DNA from 2 places in the Heyndrickxia sp. FSL K6-6286 genome. Region 2 is predicted to be linked to the other one. Evidence: a T-box and tRNA genes for the amino acid it is inferred to sense, from the RefSeq annotation. Region 2 holds a T-box; the other holds one or more tRNA genes.
What was found. The T-box of region 2 lies ahead of trpS (tryptophan--tRNA ligase). A T-box ahead of a tRNA ligase gene usually reads a tRNA of that ligase, here a tRNA-Trp.
Positions count from the first base shown of each region.

Region 1 (7,107 bases), 1.1 Mb from region 2:
ATCGAACTTGGAGATAGCTGGTTCTCTCCGAAATAGCTTTAGGGCTAGCCTTAAGGTAAGAGTCTTGGAGGTAGAGCACTGTTTGGACTAGGGGCCCTCATCGGGTTACCGAATTCAGACAAACTCCGAATGCCAATGACTTATCCTTAGGAGTCAGACTGCGAGTGATAAGATCCGTAGTCAAGAGGGAAACAGCCCAGACCACCAGCTAAGGTCCCAAAGTATACGTTAAGTGGAAAAGGATGTGGAGTTGCTTAGACAACCAGGATGTTGGCTTAGAAGCAGCCACCATTTAAAGAGTGCGTAATAGCTCACTGGTCGAGTGACTCTGCGCCGAAAATGTACCGGGGCTAAACGTATCACCGAAGCTGTGGATGGACACCTATGCATCTTTTCCTTCGGAAAAATGCTGGATGTCCGTGGTAGGAGAGCGTTCTAAGGGCTGCGAAGCTAGACCGTAAGGACTGGTGGAGCGCTTAGAAGTGAGAATGCCGGTATGAGTAGCGAAAGAAGGGTGAGAATCCCTTCCACCGAATGCCTAAGGTTTCCTGAGGAAGGCTCGTCCGCTCAGGGTTAGTCGGGACCTAAGCCGAGGCCGAAAGGCGTAGGCGATGGACAACAGGTTGATATTCCTGTACCACCTCTTCACCGTTTGAACGATGGGGGGACGCAGGAGGATAGGGTAAGCGCACTGCTGGAATAGTGCGTCCAAGCAGTTAGAGGGGTGACGAGGCAAATCCCGTCACCATGTACCTTGAGCTGTGATGGCGAGGGAAATTTAGTACCGAAGTTCCTGATTCCACACTGCCTAGAAAATCCTCTAGTGAGGTGAAAGGTGCCCGTACCGCAAACCGACACAGGTAGGCGAGGAGAGAATCCTAAGGTGAGCGAGAGAACTCTCGTTAAGGAACTCGGCAAAATGACCCCGTAACTTCGGGAGAAGGGGTGCTCTGTTAGGGTGCAAGCCCGAGAGAGCCGCAGTGAATAGGCCCAGGCGACTGTTTAGCAAAAACACAGGTCTCTGCGAAGCCGTAAGGCGAAGTATAGGGGCTGACGCCTGCCCGGTGCTGGAAGGTTAAGAGGAGAGGTTAGTCGCAAGACGAAGCTTTGAATTGAAGCCCCAGTAAACGGCGGCCGTAACTATAACGGTCCTAAGGTAGCGAAATTCCTTGTCAGGTAAGTTCTGACCCGCACGAAAGGCGCAACGATCTGGGCACTGTCTCAACGAGAGACTCGGTGAAATTATAGTACCTGTGAAGATGCAGGTTACCCGCGACAGGACGGAAAGACCCCGTGGAGCTTTACTGCAGCTTGATATTGAATTTTGGTACAGCTTGTACAGGATAGGTAGGAGCCTTTGAAACCGGAGCGCCAGCTTCGGTGGAGGCATCGGTGGGATACTACCCTGGCTGTATTGAAATTCTAACCCGCACCCCTGAATCGGGGTGGGAGACAGTGTCAGGCAGGCAGTTTGACTGGGGCGGTCGCCTCCTAAAAGGTAACGGAGGCGCCCAAAGGTTCCCTCAGAATGGTTGGAAATCATTCGCAGAGTGTAAAGGCACAAGGGAGCTTGACTGCGAGACCTACAAGTCGAGCAGGGACGAAAGTCGGGCTTAGTGATCCGGTGGTTCCGCATGGAAGGGCCATCGCTCAACGGATAAAAGCTACCCCGGGGATAACAGGCTTATCTCCCCCAAGAGTCCACATCGACGGGGAGGTTTGGCACCTCGATGTCGGCTCATCGCATCCTGGGGCTGTAGTCGGTCCCAAGGGTTGGGCTGTTCGCCCATTAAAGCGGTACGCGAGCTGGGTTCAGAACGTCGTGAGACAGTTCGGTCCCTATCCGTCGTGGGCGTAGGAAATTTGAGAGGAGCTGTCCTTAGTACGAGAGGACCGGGATGGACGCACCGCTGGTGTACCAGTTGTCTTGCCAAAGGCATCGCTGGGTAGCTATGTGCGGAAGGGATAAGTGCTGAAAGCATCTAAGCATGAAGCCCCCCTCAAGATGAGATTTCCCTTAGTTTATCTAAATAAGATCCCTGAAAGATGATCAGGTTGATAGGTTCGAGGTGGAAGTGTGGCGACACATGGAGCTGACGAATACTAATAGATCGAAGACTTAACCAAATAGATTTGAGGTTATGAACCGTTACTTCTTGATATATCTAGTTTTGAGGGAATAAACCCTTAACAAAATATAGTCTGGTAACTATGGCAAGAAGGTCACACCCGTTCCCATCCCGAACACGGAAGTTAAGCTTCTTAGCGCCGATGGTAGTTGGGGGCTCTCCCCCTGCAAGAGTAGGACGTTGCCAGGCGATGCCCCTAAATTGGGGCTATTATTTTTCTAAACTATATTAGCAAATTCTGCAAATGTGGCCCGTTGGTCAAGCGGTTAAGACACCGCCCTTTCACGGCGGTAACACGGGTTCGAATCCCGTACGGGTCACCATTAAATAAATTTTTATATTGGAGGATTAGCTCAGCTGGGAGAGCACCTGCCTTACAAGCAGGGGGTCGGCGGTTCGATCCCGTCATCCTCCACCATTAATTATTTTGATAGTGGTGCAATATTTTTTGTGTAATAAAATAGTTGGATTTTTTTGACGTTTGAAAAGTCGGAATAAATAATTTACAATATAAATGTACGAGCCTTTATATTTAAAATTATAGACTACACGATCAATCATTTTATTATGAGCCATTAGCTCAGTTGGTAGAGCATCTGACTTTTAATCAGAGGGTCGAAGGTTCGAGTCCTTCATGGCTCATCAAAGTTTGCTTTGATTCAATTTGCGGAAGTAGTTCAGTGGTAGAACACCACCTTGCCAAGGTGGGGGTCGCGGGTTCGAATCCCGTCTTCCGCTCCAAACAACCCTTGCCGGGGTGGCGGAACTGGCAGACGCACAGGACTTAAAATCCTGCGGTAGGTGACTACCGTACCGGTTCGATTCCGGTCCTCGGCACTAGAAATTTTTACGAAGTAAAAGATTTAAGGATTTTTGCGCAGCAAAAGATCCTTCCATAAAATATCTTACGATATAAATCATGCGCCCGTAGCTCAATTGGATAGAGCGTTTGACTACGGATCAAAAGGTTAGGGGTTCGACTCCTCTCGGGCGCGCCATGAACGGGAAGTAGCTCAGCTTGGTAGAGCACATGGTTTGGGACCATGGGGTCGCAGGTTCGAATCCTGTCTTCCCGACCATTATATAATTGGGGCCTTAGCTCAGCTGGGAGAGCGCCTGCTTTGCACGCAGGAGGTCAGCGGTTCGATCCCGCTAGGCTCCACCAATATCTAAAATATACTATGGCGGCGTAGCTCAGCTGGCTAGAGCGTACGGTTCATACCCGTGAGGTCGTGGGTTCGATCCCCTCCGCCGCTACCATAGAGGACCTTTAGCTCAGCTGGTTAGAGCAGACGGCTCATAACCGTCCGGTCGTAGGTTCGAGTCCTACAAGGTCCACCATATATAATTGGAGGAATACCCAAGTCTGGCTGAAGGGATCGGTCTTGAAAACCGACAGGCGGGTTACACCGCGCGGGGGTTCGAATCCCTCTTCCTCCGCCATAAATATTCCTTTGAAAACTTTTTATATTATCATCGCGGGGTGGAGCAACGAGCGTTACTTCATCGAACAACTGCGAGTTGTACCGATTGAGCTGCTACTAGAACAGGCATACTGAAATCGGGACAGTTGATAGTAAGATTGGATTAAAAAACTTTTTATAATATCGTCGCGGGGTGGAGCAGTCTGGTAGCTCGTCGGGCTCATAACCCGAAGGTCGCAGGTTCAAATCCTGCCTCCGCAATCATTTTCAAGTAAACTTGAAAGAAATTTGGTCCGGTAGTTCAGTTGGTTAGAATGCCTGCCTGTCACGCAGGAGGTCGCGGGTTCGAGTCCCGTCCGGACCGCCATTAATTTATGCAAAGATTAATATGGAGGGGTAGCGAAGTGGCTAAACGCGGCGGACTGTAAATCCGCTCCCTCAGGGTTCGGCGGTTCGAATCCGTCCCCCTCCACCATATATAATATAGGGGCATAGTTTAAAGGTAGAACTAAGGTCTCCAAAACCTTCAGTGTGGGTTCGATTCCTACTGCCCCTGCCATGGCGGATGTGGCGAAGTGGTTAACGCATCGGATTGTGGTTCCGACATTCGTGGGTTCGATTCCCATCATCCGCCCCATACTTAATGAATGAATATTGCGGGTGTAGTTTAGTGGTAAAACTACAGCCTTCCAAGCTGTTGTCGTGAGTTCGATTCTCATCACCCGCTCCAAAATACATAAAGGGCCTATAGCTCAGCTGGTTAGAGCGCACGCCTGATAAGCGTGAGGTCGATGGTTCGAGTCCATTTAGGCCCACCATTTTTTATATTTATATATTCCGCAGTAGCTCAGTGGTAGAGCTATCGGCTGTTAACCGATCGGTCGTAGGTTCGAATCCTACCTGCGGAGCCATTTTTATAAAAGATTTCAAGAGCGCATTAGCTCTTTTTTTGTATATTGAATAGTAACATGGTCAAAATAGCCTAGCTTGAAAAGGTTATTTATTTTTGTTAATATACAGAATGAACGTTCAGTATTAATGTTAATATTGGCATTGGAGTTGAAATAGTTGAATAAAAAGAAAATCCAAAGTGAACAAACCAAAAAGCGTGTAGCAGATGCTGCAAGGAATCTTTTTGCTAATAAAGGATATAAAGCCACTTCAATTGAAGATATTGTTGAAGCTACCGGGAGTAGTAAAGGGAATATATATTACCACTTTAAAAGTAAGGAAGGATTATTTTTATATTTATTAGATGAATGGGATAAAGAGTGGGAACAGAAATGGGTAGAAAAAGAATCATTATATAAAACAACGAAGGAAAAACTTTTTGGGATGGCCGAACAAATGGTTCTTGATGATTTGAATCACCCACTTACAAAAGCAGCTGATGAGTTTTTTAATAATGAAGAAAAGACTGGTGAGATTGAAGAACGAATTGCAGAGATGGTAATGGGACATTTGAAATTTAATCAAAAATTAATTCAGCAAGGGATAGATAGTGGTGAATTTAGAAAAGAAGACGTAGAAAGTCTCGCTATTATTCTAGAAAGCTTATTAATTGGTCTAAGCCAGATGTCAAGAAAGTCAACAGTTGAGGAGGCATTAACTTTATATAAATTAGCATTTAATGTATTTTTATTTGGAATATCAACAAGCTCTAATAGATAAAATAAGTGAGGGATTACACCTGGAAGGATCTTGCATAGACCAGGTAAGGGTAATCCTGTAATTTAATATAGAATGAACGTTCAGTATTTCTAAGTTCATGAGGAGGTTATTTATGTCATTATTGTTCAGAAATAGGGGAGCTATATTGCTTCTTATGCTAAATATATTTTTAATTTTTACGGGAATTGGTCTTGTTATACCTATAATGCCAACTTATATGATCGAGCTACATATTAATGGGAGCATCGTAGGATTGCTTGTTGCAGCTTTTTCTCTCACCCAGCTTATCTTCTCTCCATTTGGTGGGAAACTATCAGATTCAATAGGCAGAAAAAAGATTATTATTGCTGGAATGATCATTTTTGCTGTTTCTGAATGGATATTTGGAGTAGCTAATTCATCATTTCTTCTATTCGCTTCTAGAATGCTAGGAGGAATCGGTGCCGCATTAATTATGCCGTCTGTTATGGCATACGCAGCGGATGTAACATCTACTAAAGAGAGAGCGAAAGGTATGGGCTTTATTAATGCTGCTATAACTACTGGATTTATTATTGGACCAGGAATTGGTGGCTATATAGCTGAATTTGGGATTCGCGTACCATTCTTTGCTGCAGCAGTTGCGGGTGTGGTTGCGGCGATTATTACTTTACTCGTATTACCAGAATCTAATATTAAAAAAGAATCTGAATTAGCACAGTCTATTCAAACAAATAAACAAAGTTTAATCAGTCAATTGCTTCACTCCTATAAGGAGCCATATTTTTTAAGTTTAATTATCGTGTTTGTTATGTCGTTCGGTTTAGCTAACTACGAAACGGTTTTTGGATTGTTTGTTGATCAAAAGTTTGGGTTTTCACCGAAAGATATTGCGTTTATTATAACATTCGGATCTATCTCAGGTGCAGTAGTACAAATGACTATATTCGGATGGATGCTAAATCGCTTTGGAGAGAGGAAAGTTATTTCATCTTGTTTAATTATAGCTAGTCTATTTGTATTATCAACCTTATTTGTGCATAAGTATTGGCTAATTGTTGTAGTTACTTTCATTGTGTTCCTGTCAATTGATATTTTACGACCTGCCATTGGAACACAGATGTCGAAAATGGCTCAGGATCAACAAGGATATGTAGCTGGATTAAACTCCGCTTACACAAGTCTAGGGAATATTATGGGTCCAATAGTGGCTGGTTTCCTATTTGATATGAATGTTAATTATCCATATGTTTCAGCTTTTATCTTTCTTTTTGCCTGTTTTGTTTTGTCCATCCGGGCCGCAAGAAAGGTTGATAGCATCAATACCCAAGTTAAACTAAGGAAAAGTTAACATAGATATTTTTTTAAAAGATTCAGTTGTATTACTGAGTCTTTTTTATTTTATTCACAGGATATTTTCGTAATTATATCGAATATGGGTGACTATGTAGTATGTAGGAACTAAGGAAGGAGAAATGAGATGGGAAATCTACTCCAGCTGATTGATTGGAAAGAAAAAAATAATAGGGAAATGGATAAACTTTTATCCGGTAAGGAAACTTTATACGTTCAATCGATGAATTCTGGATATGAAGCAGAAGTAGCCAAAATTATTCATCAAGGCAATCAATTTGTACTTAAAGTATGGAATAGGGAATCTAAACCAAATGTTCAACTTCAATATCATTTATTGCATGTGCTTACTCAAAGAGAGGTTCCTGTTTCAAAGCCATTAGCATGGGGAGTGGATAGAAAAGGAAATAAAGTATTATTAACAACATATGATGGACTGTCTTTTCAAACATTTAGTAGCAAAAACATCACTGAAATGGCACGGATTCTATCAAAAATACATTGGATTTCTCCATATCAAATTAAAAATGTTAATCTACCAAAGTATCAAT
Region 1 is NZ_CP152029.1:4,599,994-4,607,100, reverse strand. Features, by position in the region: rRNA gene MHI39_RS23305 (23S ribosomal RNA) at 1-2,127, shown strand, start outside; rRNA gene rrf (5S ribosomal RNA) at 2,202-2,318, shown strand; tRNA gene MHI39_RS23295 (tRNA-Glu) at 2,378-2,452, shown strand; tRNA gene MHI39_RS23290 (tRNA-Val) at 2,472-2,547, shown strand; tRNA gene MHI39_RS23285 (tRNA-Lys) at 2,699-2,771, shown strand; tRNA gene MHI39_RS23280 (tRNA-Gly) at 2,796-2,870, shown strand; tRNA gene MHI39_RS23275 (tRNA-Leu) at 2,881-2,966, shown strand; tRNA gene MHI39_RS23270 (tRNA-Arg) at 3,051-3,127, shown strand; tRNA gene MHI39_RS23265 (tRNA-Pro) at 3,132-3,208, shown strand; tRNA gene MHI39_RS23260 (tRNA-Ala) at 3,219-3,294, shown strand; tRNA gene MHI39_RS23255 (tRNA-Met) at 3,313-3,389, shown strand; tRNA gene MHI39_RS23250 (tRNA-Ile) at 3,394-3,470, shown strand; tRNA gene MHI39_RS23245 (tRNA-Ser) at 3,480-3,572, shown strand; tRNA gene MHI39_RS23240 (tRNA-Met) at 3,741-3,814, shown strand; tRNA gene MHI39_RS23235 (tRNA-Asp) at 3,844-3,920, shown strand; tRNA gene MHI39_RS23230 (tRNA-Tyr) at 3,944-4,028, shown strand; tRNA gene MHI39_RS23225 (tRNA-Trp) at 4,039-4,112, shown strand; tRNA gene MHI39_RS23220 (tRNA-His) at 4,115-4,190, shown strand; tRNA gene MHI39_RS23215 (tRNA-Gly) at 4,210-4,283, shown strand; tRNA gene MHI39_RS23210 (tRNA-Ile) at 4,295-4,371, shown strand; tRNA gene MHI39_RS23205 (tRNA-Asn) at 4,390-4,464, shown strand; gene MHI39_RS23200 (TetR/AcrR family transcriptional regulator) at 4,622-5,224, shown strand; gene MHI39_RS23195 (MFS transporter) at 5,337-6,554, shown strand; gene MHI39_RS23190 (aminoglycoside phosphotransferase family protein) at 6,684-7,107, shown strand, end outside.
Region 1: it encodes a tRNA-Trp, which carries the amino acid that the T-box ahead of trpS (tryptophan--tRNA ligase) is inferred to sense. The anticodon was not compared.

Region 2 (7,107 bases):
ATTTTTTTGGATTAATTTATATAACTTTTGAAGTGGATATGTGTCTAAATCTACATTTAACTTTTGGAAAGTTTTTGAACGAGTAGAAATAATCTCGTCTGTACCGTCCTCAGTCATTCTCAAAATACCTTTAATTTCATCTAAACTAAGTGGTTCAGAAAAAATATTTCTCTCTTTATATTCAATGTTATTTTCCTCTAGCCAAGTTCTTGCTTTCCTACATGATGTACAACTAGGTGAAGTGTATAATGTTACCATTTATCATTCACACTCCTTAACTATATTTTGTATTCATCATTCAATACAAATGATGAATAAGGATTTTATATTATAGTAATAAATTTAAAATCATTGTCAATTTAGCTTATAACACACTCATTTAGATTAAAATGACTTTAAATTAAAAATCTATATTATGTATTATACACTATTTGTACAATAATGAATATAGTTTTTCAAAAAATGAGTTTCGTCCCTTATAAAAATGACAGCCCTGTGACAATAGTCATATAGATGTGTTGCCAAATAACTACACCCTACTTCGTATATTTCCTATAATAACAACACCTATTTTCTATCATTGATTATCAATCTCAATCACTATTTTATAGATCGTTTAAAATATCTTCATGATTATTTTCATTAAAAGTTACAACATCATGTACTGGTTCATATGAGGCACCATAGAATTTTTCATCTTTATAGGTATGAATGAGATTATATGTTTTTACAACCGCTTCATATATTTCCTCCTCATTGCCATGTCCTGGGGACCAATAGAGAATTTCCATTTTATTCACTTCATTCGTAGCCAATGACCTACGAGCGTAACCGATGGATGACGCATGCTCAAACCCTTCCCGTTTATAGAACTTTAATCGTTTTTCAGTATCTGAATCCTCATAGTCTACTGGTTCTACTTCAAGAATAATTGGTTTTTCCTTTTTCTTCATTTTTTCCATCAATTTATGGCCAATGCCTTGCCCACGGGATTCCTTTGAGACAAAAAGATAATCGATAAAAATAAAGTTTGGCAGTTCTGCATACATTAAAACATGATAAGGCCCCTCATCTTTATGATAAATATCCTTTCTTTCCTTTAATAGAGCTTCCATATGCTCTTTTGATTTCATTTCCTCTATGGGAAAATATTGATTGAGCTTTTCATACCAATGCATTCATTTATTTCCTCTCTATTACTTTTATGATTATATTACCCATCACATTTTCCTTTAAACCGAATTCCAATTAATTTTCCCTTTTTATTGACATTTTGTTCCCTCTCGGATATACTATGGTAAAATTTTATTATTGTTATAGCTATGATAAAGAATAGTACATTTGATTTTTGCTTTTTAGAGAGTTTGTGGTTGGTGAAAACAAACAAGCGAAGCTTATGGAATGGACTTTGGAGCATCAAAAATGAACGGATTTTTTTGATCTTATTAGTTTTTGGCGATTAATCTCTCGTTAACGAGATTCCATGTTTTAACACATGGTACTAAGCTGGCTAATTTTTTAGCACTTAGGGTGGCACCGCGGATCAAACCATTCGTCCCTACTTTTGTAGGGATGAATGGTTTTTTTGTGTTTGGAGAAAAAGAACTGATCATGAAAATCCTATACAGGATTCTCATAAATTAACTCCATACTAAAATGTCAATCAAGAAACTTAGGAGGAAAAAACAATATGAAAACAATTTTCTCAGGGATTCAGCCCTCAGGCACCATTACATTAGGAAACTATATCGGAGCATTAATGCAATTTGTCGAGCTTCAAGATGAATATGATTGTTATTTCTGTATTGTCGATCAACACGCTATCACTGTCCCTCAAGACCGATTAGTGCTTCGCAAAAACATTCGCAGTCTAGCTGCACTTTATATCGCAGTCGGGATTGATCCTGAAAAAGTTACTCTTTTCGTTCAATCAGAAGTTCCTGCACACGCACAAGCTGCATGGATGCTACAATGTGTTGCTTATATTGGTGAACTAGAACGAATGACACAATTTAAAGATAAATCTCAAGGTAAAGATTCAGTTACTGCCGGTTTATTAACTTATCCACCATTAATGGCAGCAGATATTTTACTTTACAATACGGATCTCGTCCCAGTAGGTGAAGACCAAAAGCAACACCTTGAATTAACAAGAGATTTAGCTGAAAGATTCAATAAAAAATATAATGATATTTTCACAATTCCTGAGGTTCGCATACCGAAAGTCGGAGCCAGAATTATGTCTTTACAAGATCCAACAAAGAAAATGAGTAAGTCAGATCCAAATACGAAAGGATTTATTTCATTGCTTGATGATCCAAAGACAATCGAAAAGAAAATTAAAAGTTCAGTTACAGATTCAGATGGAGTTGTTCGTTTTGACAAGGAGAATAAAGCAGGAATTTCCAATCTGTTATCCATTTATTCTATTATCGATAACCGACCAATTGATGATATTGTTTCCGAGTATGAAGGCAAAGGATACGGCGAATTTAAAAGCGGCCTGGCTGAAGTTCTCGTCAAGAAACTTTCAGCTATTCAAGAAAGATATTATCAATTAATCGAATCTGATGAGCTGGATAGAATTTTAGACATGGGTGCTGAAAAAGCAAATAAAGTAGCTAGTAAAATGGTGAAGAAAATGGAAAATGGTATGGGCTTAGGGAGAAAGAGAAGATAATCTCTAAATTTTAATTTAATTTTTTGTTAAATGCTACAGTTAATCTGTAGCATTTTTATTTATATTTCGAATTTTATGTATTTATTTGGAGGGATTCAACCAATAATGTAGAAATATGTATATATACCAAAGTCTAGGAGGTGATACACTGTGAAGAAGTCGTTAGTTTCTACTGCAACTGGAATATTGTTAATAGCCTGCTTAGTTTTTACTCCACTTGCTACTAGTTCGTATGCATATCAGGAAACAATAGGTGGAAGTGGTGGTAAAACACCACCAAAATGTGATAACAAAGGGAATTGTGTAGTACTAGGTTAATAAAACAAAACAAGACTTTCTTTCAAAAGTCTTGTTTTGTTTTATTAATTTACTTTCGGTCCGTGTTCTAACTCCCATAGTTTTTCAAAAAAAGCTTGACCCTTAATTAGATTCTCACATAGATTAGAGTGTTTTTCTGTCCAACCATACTTCACATCTTCGTAAAGACGATTCCAAACATCCTCAAAATCCATCACTTGGATTTCCCCATACAGCTCAGGTGACCATTCTGTATACCAGTAACGTATTTCTGCAGCGTTTTTAGAAGAATATAATTGGTCCAACGCCATAAAAAGCAATTGTTTGAGTTGTCTTTCTTTTCTTGTGAGACCTTGCATAATTTCAGGATTAGGTGAGAGAATATGATGCTCTTTAACTACCTGTTCTTTTTCAAAAGCATATTTCGCCGGTTCATGCTGACCAATCATTTCATAAACTAATTGTTCTTGTCGTGGAATTAATCTACTTTTTCTAATTGGGATATTATAACCAATCGTATCTACTGCTAATATCCCTTTTCCATCAGTAATAACAAAACAATAATCCAGTTGTACTCGTTCATGATTTTTTCTTAAAAAGGCTTTTTGATATACCTCATTCATCATTTCAGAAGGAATTTCACTTAAATCATTTTCTATGTAATCAAATAATACGGGTTCAACGAATAGTAATGGGACTTGATCTAATAATTCAATCGTATCATCCCTTCTCCATTCGTGAAAATGGCAAACATTGTATCCATTTTCTTCCCCTTCAAACCAATTTACCCACACATCATGAAGATACAGCATTTTATTAACCCCCTTGCATCAACTGTTTATCCAACAGTATGGGCAAAGGGAAGTAAAATTATTCCTTGCTTAACAGAATAATGATAGTATTATTTGAATGAAAAACTAATAAAAAACCCCTACCAAAAGGTGGGATTTTTCACACGTTAAGATTTTGGGTTCAAAGCATCTTTTAAACCTTCCCCAATAAAGTTAATGGAAAGCGTACATAATGTGATGATTAATGCAGGTGGAACCCAAATCCATGGCTTATATTGGAGTACATCCGGTTCATTTGCTGAAGACAGCATATTTCCCCAACTTGGAATTTCCTGAGGAACACCAAAGCCTAAATAACTTAAACCTGCCTCAGCAACGATCATGCCTGCAAAAGTAATAGTTGCTTGAACAATAATCGTTGAGAGAATATTCGGTAATAGGTGTTTGAAGATGACTTTTGATGACGTACAACCTATTGATACCGAGGATAAAACATATTCATTTTCTTTTTCAGCTAATACTTTACTACGAACCATACGGGCTGTACCGCCCCAGCTGAGAAAACTAATAACACCAATTAGCACCCATAACCCGGAAACCTTCCCAAATAAAATAGCATTTATCACCATAACAAAAACCATAAATGGGAAGTTTAATACAAAATCCGTAAAGCGCATCAGCATGCTATCCACTATTCCTCCAAAGTAGCCTGCAATTGCCCCCACAAGTGTTCCAAAAACAATAACTAATAAGGTACAAGATAAACCCAAAAACAGTGAAACTCTTCCACCAAAAAGCAATCTAGTAAAAACATCACGTCCACTTTTATCTGTGCCTAAAAAATGCTCAGCTGAAGGAGATAAAGACATTTGACTGATATAGATTTTGGTTATATCTTGTGTTGTTATGAAAGGTGCTAAAAAAGATATGATCATGACAAAAACCAAGAAGCACAAGCTTATCATCGCTAATTTGTTTTTTGTAAATTTTCTTCTTGCAATTGCCCAAGGAGAAAGACTTTTTTGCAACCCCTTATTAATCTGTTTATCCGTAACTATTTCCATGTCCATCCTCCTACTCTAACCGAATACGAGGATCGACAACCCCGTATAATATATCAGCGATTAAGTTCCCAAATAAAGTTAAAAACGAGAACATCATTGTCAATGTCATTAATACTGGATAATCATTATTATTTACTGAATCAAAAAATAGTTGTCCAATTCCGGGATAGGTAAATATTGTTTCTGTGATAATCGCACCACTTATAATTGAAACAATATCAAATCCCAAAAAGGTCACAAGAGGTATAATTGAATTTCTCAAAATATGTACATTATATATTTTGCTTTCCTTCGTACCTTTTGCTCTTGCTGTTCGAACAAAATCTTTACGGCTACTTTCTATAATATCATTACGTAAAAACTGAGTATAACTCGCTGTACTTAATAACCCTAACATGAGGGCAGGTAATATAACATGATGAATTTTACTTAACCAATATTCAAATGTCCCATCTGTTACAGTAATATCTACTGACCCGTTAGAAGGGAAAATATTTAATTGAAAGGAGAAAAAATAAATACAAAATACTGCTGCTACAAAAGAAGGAATTGATAATCCTAAATAGTTTACCCCACCTATAATGTGATCTCCAATAGTATAGGGTTTTCTACCTGCATACATCCCCATAATAAACGCAAATATATAAGTTAAAAGTAGTGTAATCGCTCCTAAAAAGATCGTATTTGGAATTCTTTCACCAATTACATCAGAAACAGGCATTTTATATCGTGTAGATTTCCCAAAATCCCCTTGAACAAAATCCGAAATCCATCTGAAATATTGAACATAGACTGGATCATTATAACCCAATTTTTCCCGCATATCTGCAATATATTGTGGATCAGTATTCGTCGGATCTATTTCCCCACTGAAGGAATCCCCTGGCATAAGCTTTGCCAGGGTAAACACTACAATGGAGATAAGGAGTAGCATAGGAATCATGCCTAATAGTCTTCTAAGGCTATATTTCAACATGGTTCATTCCCCTTATCAATAATACTTATATTTCTTATTTTTTGCTCATCCACCATTCATGTGGGCTATTTAATCCAAGTGGCCGAAGTTCAACACCATGGACATTCTTTGTTAAAGCAACTGTGTTATCAAGTTCAGAAATTGGGATTGCTGGTAGCTCTTCATTAAATAATTTTTGCCAATCAACATATAATTGTTTACGCTTATCTTGGTCTGTACCTACAACTTCAACGTCTAATGCGTCAGCAAGCAATTTATCAGAGTCTTGATTTACCCAACGAGGATAGTTCCAAAGTGCCTCTGAACCCCATAGACCAGATGGATCTGGATCGGAACCTGTACTCCAGCCTCCGAAGAAGACTTCAACAGCTTTATCTCCAGCTTCTAATTGATCATAATATAGGTTTACTTCTGTCATTGTAACTTTAGTTTTCAAACCAACTTCTTCCCAATACTGAGCAATTTGCTTCGCACGAGCTTCAAAAGTTGGGTTTGTTGTTTGGTAATGTCCAAAGTTTACTACAAATTTCTTGCCATTTGGATCTTCGCGGAAGCCATCACCATCTGTATCCTTATAACCAGCCTCATCAAGAATTTGCTTCGCTTTTTCTGGATCATATTCATATGCGTTCGGTAATTCACTATTTTCTGCCGCAATCCAGTGAGATGATGGAATTGGACGGTTTACAGGATGCCCTAGTCCAAAGAAGAATGCATCATTCCATTCTTCACGATTAAGTGCATAGGCCATTGCTTGGCGAAGTTGTTTATTATTATATTTATCATAGTTTGCAACATTTTTCTTGCCATCCCAAGTCCCTAGTCTGAAACCTACATAGTAGTAAGAAACACCAGGAGATTTAAGAATATCAATATTGCTTAATTTTTTAATTTCGTCATAGCTTACAGGAGCAAATGAAGAGAAGTTTACTGTTTCATTTTTTAACTCTCCAATGATTAAACTTGAATCAACTACTTTTAAAATAATCTTTTCAATATGAGGCTTTCCTTGCCAATAATCCTCATTTCGTACTAATTCAATCGATTCACCAGGGATAACCTTATTTACTTTATATGGACCAGTACCTACTGGTTTTTGGCGAACTTGAGGTGAACTCATCATATCTTTAACAGCCACACCTTCAAATTCTTTACGAGATAGTGGAGCTGTCCATAAGTTGTCAAGATTGTTTACGCGTGCTTTATCAAATGTGATTTCGATAGTATAGTCGTCAATTTTCTTAAGTCCAGAAATTTCGTCCGCTTTACCATCATGGTAGGCAGGTGCACCTTCAATAT
Region 2 is NZ_CP152029.1:3,505,502-3,512,608, forward strand. Features, by position in the region: gene spxA (transcriptional regulator SpxA) at 1-258, opposite strand, end outside; gene MHI39_RS17635 (GNAT family N-acetyltransferase) at 606-1,178, opposite strand; T-box leader at 1,314-1,563, shown strand; gene trpS (tryptophan--tRNA ligase) at 1,691-2,680, shown strand; gene MHI39_RS17645 (hypothetical protein) at 2,831-2,998, shown strand; gene MHI39_RS17650 (YjbA family protein) at 3,043-3,789, opposite strand; gene opp4C (oligopeptide ABC transporter permease) at 3,936-4,832, opposite strand; gene opp4B (oligopeptide ABC transporter permease) at 4,843-5,808, opposite strand; gene opp4A (oligopeptide ABC transporter substrate-binding protein) at 5,843-7,107, opposite strand, start outside.